DNA from 4 places in the Streptomyces cyanogenus genome. Region 4 is predicted to be linked to each of the others. Evidence: riboswitches for the same ligand, from Rfam matches in the RefSeq annotation. Region 4 holds a riboswitch; each other region holds the start of a gene.
What was found. A riboswitch is a leader RNA that binds a small molecule or an ion and turns the genes downstream of it on or off. The one in region 4 is predicted to bind cobalamin.
Positions count from the first base shown of each region.

Region 1: it holds a riboswitch for cobalamin, as region 4 does, so the genes downstream of both, S1361_RS10150 (cobalamin biosynthesis protein) here and S1361_RS25965 (ribonucleoside-diphosphate reductase subunit alpha) in region 4, are expected to answer to the same signal.
Region 2: it holds a riboswitch for cobalamin, as region 4 does, so the genes downstream of both, nicT (Nickel transporter NicT) here and S1361_RS25965 (ribonucleoside-diphosphate reductase subunit alpha) in region 4, are expected to answer to the same signal.
Region 3: it holds a riboswitch for cobalamin, as region 4 does, so the genes downstream of both, S1361_RS04270 ((2Fe-2S) ferredoxin domain-containing protein) here and S1361_RS25965 (ribonucleoside-diphosphate reductase subunit alpha) in region 4, are expected to answer to the same signal.

Region 1 is NZ_CP071839.1:2,276,008-2,278,172, reverse strand. Features, by position in the region: gene S1361_RS10155 (cobyric acid synthase) at 1-54, opposite strand, end outside; gene S1361_RS10150 (cobalamin biosynthesis protein) at 51-995, opposite strand; cobalamin riboswitch at 1,100-1,237, opposite strand; gene S1361_RS10145 (hypothetical protein) at 1,465-1,692, opposite strand; gene S1361_RS10140 (inorganic phosphate transporter) at 1,727-2,165, opposite strand, start outside.
Region 2 is NZ_CP071839.1:4,652,578-4,654,742, reverse strand. Features, by position in the region: gene S1361_RS20910 (glycoside hydrolase family 13 protein) at 1-781, opposite strand, end outside; cobalamin riboswitch at 953-1,137, shown strand; gene nicT (Nickel transporter NicT) at 1,167-2,165, shown strand, end outside.
Region 3 is NZ_CP071839.1:942,085-944,249, forward strand. Features, by position in the region: gene S1361_RS04260 (CbtA family protein) at 1-90, opposite strand, end outside; gene S1361_RS04265 (CbtB domain-containing protein) at 113-334, opposite strand; gene S1361_RS04270 ((2Fe-2S) ferredoxin domain-containing protein) at 614-991, opposite strand; cobalamin riboswitch at 1,055-1,176, opposite strand; gene S1361_RS04275 (superoxide dismutase) at 1,347-1,994, opposite strand.
Region 4 is NZ_CP071839.1:5,742,386-5,744,550, forward strand. Features, by position in the region: gene S1361_RS25965 (ribonucleoside-diphosphate reductase subunit alpha) at 1-1,021, opposite strand, end outside; cobalamin riboswitch at 1,149-1,282, opposite strand; gene mctP (monocarboxylate uptake permease MctP) at 1,659-2,165, opposite strand, start outside.

The sequences.
Region 1 (2,165 bases), 3.5 Mb from region 4:
GACGCTCTTGCCGGCGTCGGAGGTGGTGCCGGCGACGAGGAGACCACCGTTCACTTCCCGCGTCCTTTCAGGAGTCGGCGCGCGGCGAGCGTGCCGCCGAGGGCGAGCAGGCCGACGCGGCGGGAGAGCCGTACGGCCCGGTCGATGTCGGTGACCCGGACCGGCCGTCCGGTGGCGCCGTTGAGCACCGGGCGGTGCTCGACCCGGCCGCCGTAGGAGAGCGTCCCGCCCAGGCGGACGCCGAGGGCGCCCGCGAAGGAGGCCTCCACGGGCCCGGCGTTGGGGCTGGGGTGCTTGCGCGCGTCCGCCTTCCAGGCGCGCAGGGCCCCCCGCGGATCCGGTCCGGCCGCGGCGGCGAGTACGGCGGTCAGCCGGGCCCCCGGCCAGCCGGCGACGTCGTCGAGGCGGGCGGAAGCCCAGCCGAAGCGCCGGAAGCGGGCGGACCTGTGACCCACCATCGCGTCCAGCGTGTTGACCGCCCGGAACCCGAGGAGCCCCGGAACTCCGGCCACCGCGCCCCACACGAGGGCGCCGACGACGGCGTCGGAGGTGTTCTCGGCCACCGATTCGACCACGGCCCGGGCGATGCCGTCGGCGTCCAGCGCCTGCGGGTCCCGGCCGCACAGATGGGGCAGCCGCGCCCGGGCCGCCTCGACGTCCCCGGACTCCAGGGCACGCCCGATGGTGCGGGCCTCCCGGGCGAGCGAGGTGCCGCCCACGACGGCCCAGGTGGCGGCGGCGGTCAGCGCGACGGAGGCGGTACGGGAGGGGCGCACGGCACATGAGGCCAGTGCGCCGAGCGCGACGGCGCCACCGGCGCACACGGCGGTGTGCAGGGCGCCCCAGCCGCGGTGGTCGTGCCACAACGCGCCTTCCACGGCGCCCGCCGCCCGGCCGAACGCGGCGACGGGATGCCCGCGGCGCGGATCGCCGAGAAGCAGGTCCCCGAGAACGCCGGCGGCGGCGCCGTACGCGTATGTGCGATCGGCACCCATCGGCTCAGCCGGCCGTGGGGACAGGAACGGGCCTGGTACTGGTCCTCGATCGGCAGCCGAGCATGGCGATATGTGTCCTCACTCAGGGTGTCCGCGCCCTGGTTCGACGTGAATCGGCGGTGAGAGTTCCTGGCTCCCGGGGTTCTTCCCCGGTGACAGTGGCGGGACCGCGCCGGATTCGCACCGGCTTCCTCTCCTGCCGCCGTACATGGCCTGGGCAGTCCACCACGGGCCCGGAACGGCAGTCAACTTGCCTTTGACCTGGGACGCCGGACTGTGCTGAGGCCCACATCGCCGGCACGCGGGACGGCGCCGGACGACCGGATCGCGTCGAAATCCCCTCGCCGGGAGGCAACTCGACGGCCGGCTTCGTCCACGCGGACGGCTCCGGAGCACCGCGGACATGCGTCAGCCCTGCCGGTCCCGCTGGAGCGGTGAACCGGCAGGGCCGACGTGGTGGATCAGGCCGTCAGGGCTTGGCGACGATCAGGTAGATGCCGTACGCCACCGCCGCGGCACAGGCCGCGAAGCAGACGTACGCACCGGTCACGGCCAGCGCGGCCGACCCGCCCTGGGCCGCGGCCTTCTCGCGGCGGGACAGGCCGTTGACGCCGAGGGTGAACAGGGCCACCAGGCCCACCGTGAACGCGAGGCTGACGCCGAAGACGGAGCCGAGGGCCGCCCAGTCGATCTTCATGGGGATGCTTCCTTCAGTAACCGTGTGCTCGGGGTCAGACCGCGGCGGCCGGCGGGGCGGCCGGGGCGGGGGCCGGCTCGGTGGCCGGGGCCGGGATGGTGGCCGTCAGGTCCTCGGTGACCGTGCCCGTGGGGGGCGGGGTCACGGCGGCGATGGCGGCGGTGACCACACCGGCCGGCTCGCCGGTCTCCTCGACCACGTTGGTGTGGTCGACGACCTCGCGGCGGGAGATCTTCCAGATAGCGGCGCTCCCGGCGACGAGGAAGACGGCGACGGCGGCGGTGCCCCAGTCACCCAGGCCGGTGACCGACTCGGCACCCGCGCCGACCAGCGCGGCGGCCGGCAGGGTGAGCGCCCAGGCGACGAACATGCGGGTCGCGGTGGACCAGCGGACCACACCGCCCTTGCGGCCGAGGCCCGCGCCCATCACCGAGCCGGAGACGACGTGCGTGGTGGAGAGGGAGAAGCCGAGG
Region 2 (2,165 bases), 1.1 Mb from region 4:
CGCGGTAGATCTCGTGGACCTCGTCGCGGTCCCAGTACGGGTGGCTGCCCGGCGCCACCCGGGGCAGCGCCTCCTCGCCGGTCGCACCGATGTCGCCGACGTCCCGCAGCGGCTCGGTGAGGTCCTTGGCCAGGCCGTGGGCGACGTCGACGCGGAAACCGTCCACACCCCGGTCCGACCAGAACCGCAGGGTGGTGCGGAAGTCGGCGCGGACCTCCTCGTTCTCCCAGTTGAGGTCGGGCTGCTCCGGTGCGAAGAGGTGCAGGTACCACTCCCCGTCCGGCACCCGCCGCCAGGCGCTGCCGCCGAACACCGACTGCCAGTCGCTGGGCGGCAGTTCGCCGTGCGCCCCGCGCCCCGGCCGGAAGACGTAGCGCTCCCGGGCGGCCGAGCCGGGCCCGGCGCGCAGCGCCTCCTGGAACCAGGGGTGCAGGTGTGAGGTGTGGTTGGGGACGATGTCCACGACGACCTTGAGCCCGAGCCGGTGCGCCTCGGCGACCACGGCGTCGAAGTCGTCCAGCGTGCCGAGGCGCTCGTCGACCCCGCGCGGGTCGATGACGTCGTAGCCGCCGTCGGCGAGTTCGGAGGGGTAGAAGGGGCTCAGCCACAGGGCGTCCACGCCGAGCGCGGCCACGTGGTCCATCCGCTCGGCGATGCCCCGCAGGTCACCGAGCCCGTCACCGTCGGCGTCGGCGAAACTGCGCGGATAGACCTGGTAGATGACGGCCTGCCGCCACCAGTCGGGGTTCCTGGACGAGAGGTCCGGCGAGAGGTCTGCCATACGGGCTCCCAGGGAGACGGACGACGGTACGGAATCTGTACCCCGTCCACCTTGCCCGGAAAGGGAACGCGCGCTACGGCGCCACGCGCCCGGGCCGGCGAAGGGCGCACCGCCTTTGTGATCTTGCCGACCCGCGCCGGTGCGCGGCTATGCAGGAAACCGCGTGCCCGCCTACGGTGGGCGGGCCGTGGTGTTCGGGAAGTCGATGGGAAGTCGACGCGGCCCTCGCCACTGTGATCGGGGAGTTCCCGTTCCGTCCGGCATGCGCCGGGCCACTGGTCGTACGACCGGGAAGGCAGGGGCGGCGGGCGTGTGCACCCGTAAGCCAGGAGACCGGCCACGGCGCGTCACGAAGTGATCCACGAGGTGCTGGAGCGTGAACCCGATGGCCGATGCCGCGTCCTTCCGCTGGCGACGCGAGGACACCGTCAAGACGGTGGGGCTGATGGCGGTGATCGTCGCCCTGCACGTCGTCGCCTTCGGCATCCTGTACCTCCTGGTCGCCCCCCGCCACTACCAGGTGGGGACCGACGTGTTCGGGGTGGGCCTCGGTGTCACCGCCTACACCCTCGGCATGCGGCACGCGTTCGACGCCGACCACATCGCCGCGATCGACAACACCACCCGCAAGCTGATGGCCGACGGCAAGCGGCCGGTGTCGGTGGGGTTCTGGTTCGCGCTGGGGCACTCCAGTGTCGTCGTGCTGCTGGCGCTGCTCATCGCGGGCGGCACCTCGCTGGCGGGAAAGGTGACGGACGAGGGGTCCACCACCCACCAGGTGCTGGGCTTCCTCGGTACGGCGGTCTCCGGGACGTTCCTGTATCTCATCGCCGCCCTGAACCTGGTCGCCCTGGTCGGCATCCTCAAGGTGTTCCGGGCGATGCGCGCGGGGGCGTACGACGAGAAGGAGCTGGAGCAGCACCTGGACTCACGGGGGTTCATGAACCGCGTGCTCGGCCGGCTCACCAGGTCCGTGTCGCGCCCGGGGCAGATGTACCCGCTGGGCTTCCTGTTCGGGCTCGGCTTCGACACGGCCACCGAGGTGACGCTGATGGTGATGGCGGGCTCGGGCGCGGCGGCCGGGCTGCCCTGGTACGCGATCCTCTGCCTGCCCCTGCTCTTCGCCGCCGGAATGAGCCTGTTCGACACGCTCGACGGCACGTTCATGAACTTCGCCTACCAGTGGGCGTTCTCCAACCCGGTCCGCAAGGTCTTCTACAACCTCGCCATCACCGGCCTGTCCATCGCCGTGGCCTTCCTCATCGGCACCATCGAACTGGTCGGCGTCCTGCACGAGAAGTTCGGCCTGCACGACGACGTCACCGGCTGGATCGCCGGCCTCGACCTGGACAACGTCGGCTACCTCATCGTCGGCCTGTTCGTG
Region 3 (2,165 bases), 4.8 Mb from region 4:
GAGATAGGCCGCGATCAGGGCGAGCACGCCGGCCGCGAGGCCGGCGAGCATGCCCCGTACGAGGAGGTTCCGTACGGTTGCGGAATTCATGGGCGGGCGGTGTCCCCTCGCGTCAGTGGCAGGGGAAACCGAGCAGATGGCGGGCGTCGTGCACCCACTCGTGGACGTCCGTGCCGTTGAACACGGAGGTGGCGCCCTGCTCGGCGCCGACGAAGTAGAGCAGGACCAGCATGAGGATGCCGAAGAAGACCGCCCAGGGAGCGATCGCCTTCAGCGGCAGCTTGGCGGGGATGGCGGGAGTGGTGGCTGTCGGCTGGGCGACGGTCTGCGCCATGGCAGAACCTCCTCTGGGAATTCGCGTCCCATCTCGGTGGTGCACAGGACGACGGCCCCGGGTCTGACTCGCGAACGCCCTTGCGGGGCCCGCATACAGTGGCGCGACCGTTCCGGATTCTCACCGGCTTCCGTCATGCCGTCGTCGATATCGGACAGACCGTACCGCGTGTCCGGCGCCCCGCCAAGACCGCCTCCGACCGACGTGATCCTCGTCTCGTGCCGAGTGGACGACCGTGCGCCCGGTGGGGCGGCGGTGGCGCGATACGGCCGGCCCCGTTCAGGGTTCCGCGCGCCGGCGCGGTGGGGTGAAGGCGTACAGGTCGAGGATGTCCGGCCGGGGAGCCACGCCGGGGCCACCGGCGCGTACCCAGGTGACGATGTCCTCGGTCGCCTCCGGGTCGTTGACCAGCCCGAGCCAGACCGGTCGGGCGCCGGCGGCCCGGCCGGCGGTGGAAGGCTGTACGACGATGACGTTGGCCTGGTCGCACACGTCGAGGCAGTCGGAGATGCGCACGGGCACCTGCGCCCGCAGCCGCGCGGTCTGCGCCGCGTGATCGCCCGTCACCTTGGGGCTGCCGCAGCAGCAGTCCCGGCACACGACGACCCGGCACGGCACCGGTCCGCCCGCTCCGTGTTCCGTCGGCCTCTCGGGCACAGCGCACCGCTCCCCTCTCCCGGGGAGATCCGCCCCGGTGTCGCCTGAGGAGGCGACCGCGTGAGTCTCCTGGCTCCCGGGTCGCCGCCCGTCCCGCCTTCCCGCCCCGCTCGGGGGAGGTGGCCTGCCGGGACTCGCTCGCCGGTCACAGTGGCGGGACCGCGCCGGATTCGCACCGGCTTCCTCGGACCGCCGTCGCCTTGTGTCGCCGGTCATCATGTCATCACCGCCGACGGCCCGTCACCCGGCCGCCGTGCGCCGGGACTCCCGCGGGGGGTGTGCCCGCGGGAGTTGCTCGCGCGTCGTGAGCGGTGGAGAGGACGATCACGGTCGGGGCACCTGCGGGACCACGCCGTCACGGGGCGAGCAGCAGCGGATCCGTGCGGGACTTGGCGGCCTGGTGACGACGGGCCACGTCCTGCCAGTCGACGACCTGCCACATGGCCTCGATGAAGTCCACCTTCTGGTTCTTGTACTGGAGGTAGAAGGCGTGCTCCCAGGCGTCGAAGACCAGGATCGGGGTGGAGCCCTGGCCGACGTTGCCCTGGTGGTCGTAGACCTGCTCCACGATCAGGCGTCCGCTCAGCGGCTCGTGGGCGAGGACACCCCAGCCCGAACCCTGCGTGGTGGCCGCAGCCTTGGACAGCTGGGTCCTGAAGGCGGCGAAGGAGCCGAAGGACTCCTTGATCGCCTCGGCCAGCTCGCCCACGCCGTCGGCGGCCAGGGGCTCGCCGCCGCCGCCCTTCGGGCCGGTCATGTTCTGCCAGTAGATGCTGTGCAGGATGTGCCCGGAGAGGTGGAAGGCCAGGTTCTTCTCCAGGCCGTTGATCGAGCCCCAGGCCTCCTTGTCCCGTGCCTCGGCGAGTTGCTCCACGGCGTCGTTCGCGCCCTTCACATAGGCCGCGTGGTGCTTGTCGTGGTGCAGCTCGATGATCTCCGGGCTGATCACCGGCGCGAGCGCCGAGTAGTCATAAGGAAGCTCCGGGAGCGTGTACAGCGCCATGTCCAACGTCCTCCGCCATTATTGCGAATGATGTGCAACTGAATTCTAATGGCAAGAGTCTCCGGTGGCACGGGCGCCATTCGGCAGGAGGGGCACCGGAACGAAGTTCGCCTGATCGTGTGTGCCGGCTCCGGGACGAGGGGTGCCCGCGCGAACTGCGCACGCCGGGGC
Region 4 (2,165 bases):
ACTCGTCCGGGACCCAGTGGGCGAGGTTGAGGTTGTGGGTGCGGCGGGCGTCCTCGCCGGTGTTGTCCCGCAGTTCCAGGAACTCCTCGATGTCGGAGTGCCAGGTCTCCAGGTAGACCGCGGCGGCGCCCTTGCGCCGGCCGCCCTGGTTCACCGCGGCCACGGACGCGTCCAGGGTCTTCAGGAACGGCACGATGCCGTTGGAGTGCCCGTTCGTCCCCCGGATCAGCGAACCCCGCGAGCGGATACGGGAGTACGACAGCCCGATGCCGCCGGCGTGCTTCGACAGGCGGGCCACCTGGTGGTAGCGGTCGTAGATGGAGTCCAGTTCGTCCAGCGGCGAGTCCAGCAGGTAGCAGGACGACATCTGGGGGTGCCGCGTGCCGGAGTTGAACAGGGTGGGGGAGGACGGCAGGTAGTCCAGGCGGCTCATCAGGCCGTACAGGGCCGCGACCTCGTCCACCGAGCGGGGCGTGTCGTCCTCGGCGAGGCCGCTGGCCACGCGGAGCATGAAGTGCTGGGGCGTCTCGACGACCTTGCGGGTGATCGGGTGGCGCAGCAGGTAACGGCTGTAGAGGGTGCGCAGGCCGAAGTAGCCGAAGCGGTCGTCGGCCGAGGCGTCGACCAGTGCGTCGAGCCGCTCGGCGTGCAGGCGCGCGAACTCGGCGGTGCGGTCGGCGATGAGGCCCTCGCGGTGCCCGACCGCGACGGACTCGGTGAAGGACGTCACGCCCTGCGAGGCGGCCTCGTCCCGGATGGTGAGGGTCAGCAGCCGGGCGGCCAGCTTCGAGTAGGCGGGGTCCTCGGAGATCAGGCCGGCGGCCGCCTCCGTGGCCAGCTCACGCAGCTCCGCCTCGTCGGCCCGCGCGGACCGGCCGCGCAGCGCGGCGGCGGCGATCCGGCCCGGGTCGGCGTCGGGCAGGTCGGCGGTCAGCTCGGTCAGGGTCCGCAGCAGTGCGGTCCCGGGACCGTCGGTCTCCAGTTCGCTGACTGAAGCCGGGTCGGCTGGCGCGATGGTCACGTGGGGCTCTCCCTCAGCTCGGCACGGGGGCCCGGCGGAGGGCAGGAGGCAGCCACGAGCGCGCACGGCGTCGCGTCCACCGGCCCACTCCACGAGGCCCGGACGTTCGGAACCCACCCGGACCGGACGTCCGGGTGTGCTGCCGGCAGGTCGTCGGACTCAACAGGCGCGCGGATGCACGCAGGTACACCGTTGCGGGACAGTTCCGGACTCGCACCGGATTCCCCTGCGGCGACAGCGATCACGAGCATACATCTAGTGCCGGGTTCTCATGTCACCCCCAGATGTTGTGCCGGTCCGGTGTCGGGGGCCACTTGCCGGGCGGCGGCGCGGACGGTGCGTGCTTCCTGGGAAGCAGTTGCCCGCGGGGTCCCGGGTGCCGGGAAGACGGGCCTCGTGCACCAACGCCGACCGGGTCGTGCGGACCGTTGCCGTGCTCGCCGCGTTCGCCTGGGGGCGCAGGGCGGGTACACCCTGGTCTCGCGTACCACCGGGCCGGGCGGCACCACCTCGTGCGGCCGTCTCGGCGATGCCCGGGCGTACCCGCGACGAAGCCCTGCCGTTCGGTTCATCCCGGCGGCGCGGGGCGGCCGGCTGATCCGAACGACAGGGCTCGGGGCCCCGATCGAGGCGTGGGCTAGTGCGCGCTGCCCGCGGTGGCCGGCGGCAGCTCCACCTGCACCCCGGGGTCGCCCGCGTCGGCCGTGTAGTCCTGCGGCCTGGTCTCGTCGACGCCGTCGGGGGCCTTCACGGCCCTCAGGACGACGGTCAGGACCACGGTCACCAGAACGTTCAGGACGAACGCCGTCAGGCCGATGTAGCCGATCTCGCCGATGCCCGGGATCTCCTTGGCGTTGCCGCCGAAGTGCTTCTGGGTCGGCGAGGCGATGCCGTACGCGGCGGCCGTGCCGTAGATCATGCCGGCCGCCCAGCCGGCGAGCAGCGCCCAGCGGTGGAACCAGCGGGTGAACAGGCCGCCGACCAGGGCCGGGAAGGTCTGCAGGATCCAGATGCCGCCCAGCAGCTGGAAGTTGATGGCGACGGTCTTGTCCATGGTGAGGACGAAGACCAGCGCGCCGACCTTCACCAGCAGCGACACCAGCTTGGAGACCTTGGTCTCCTGCTGGGCCGTCGCGTCGGGCTT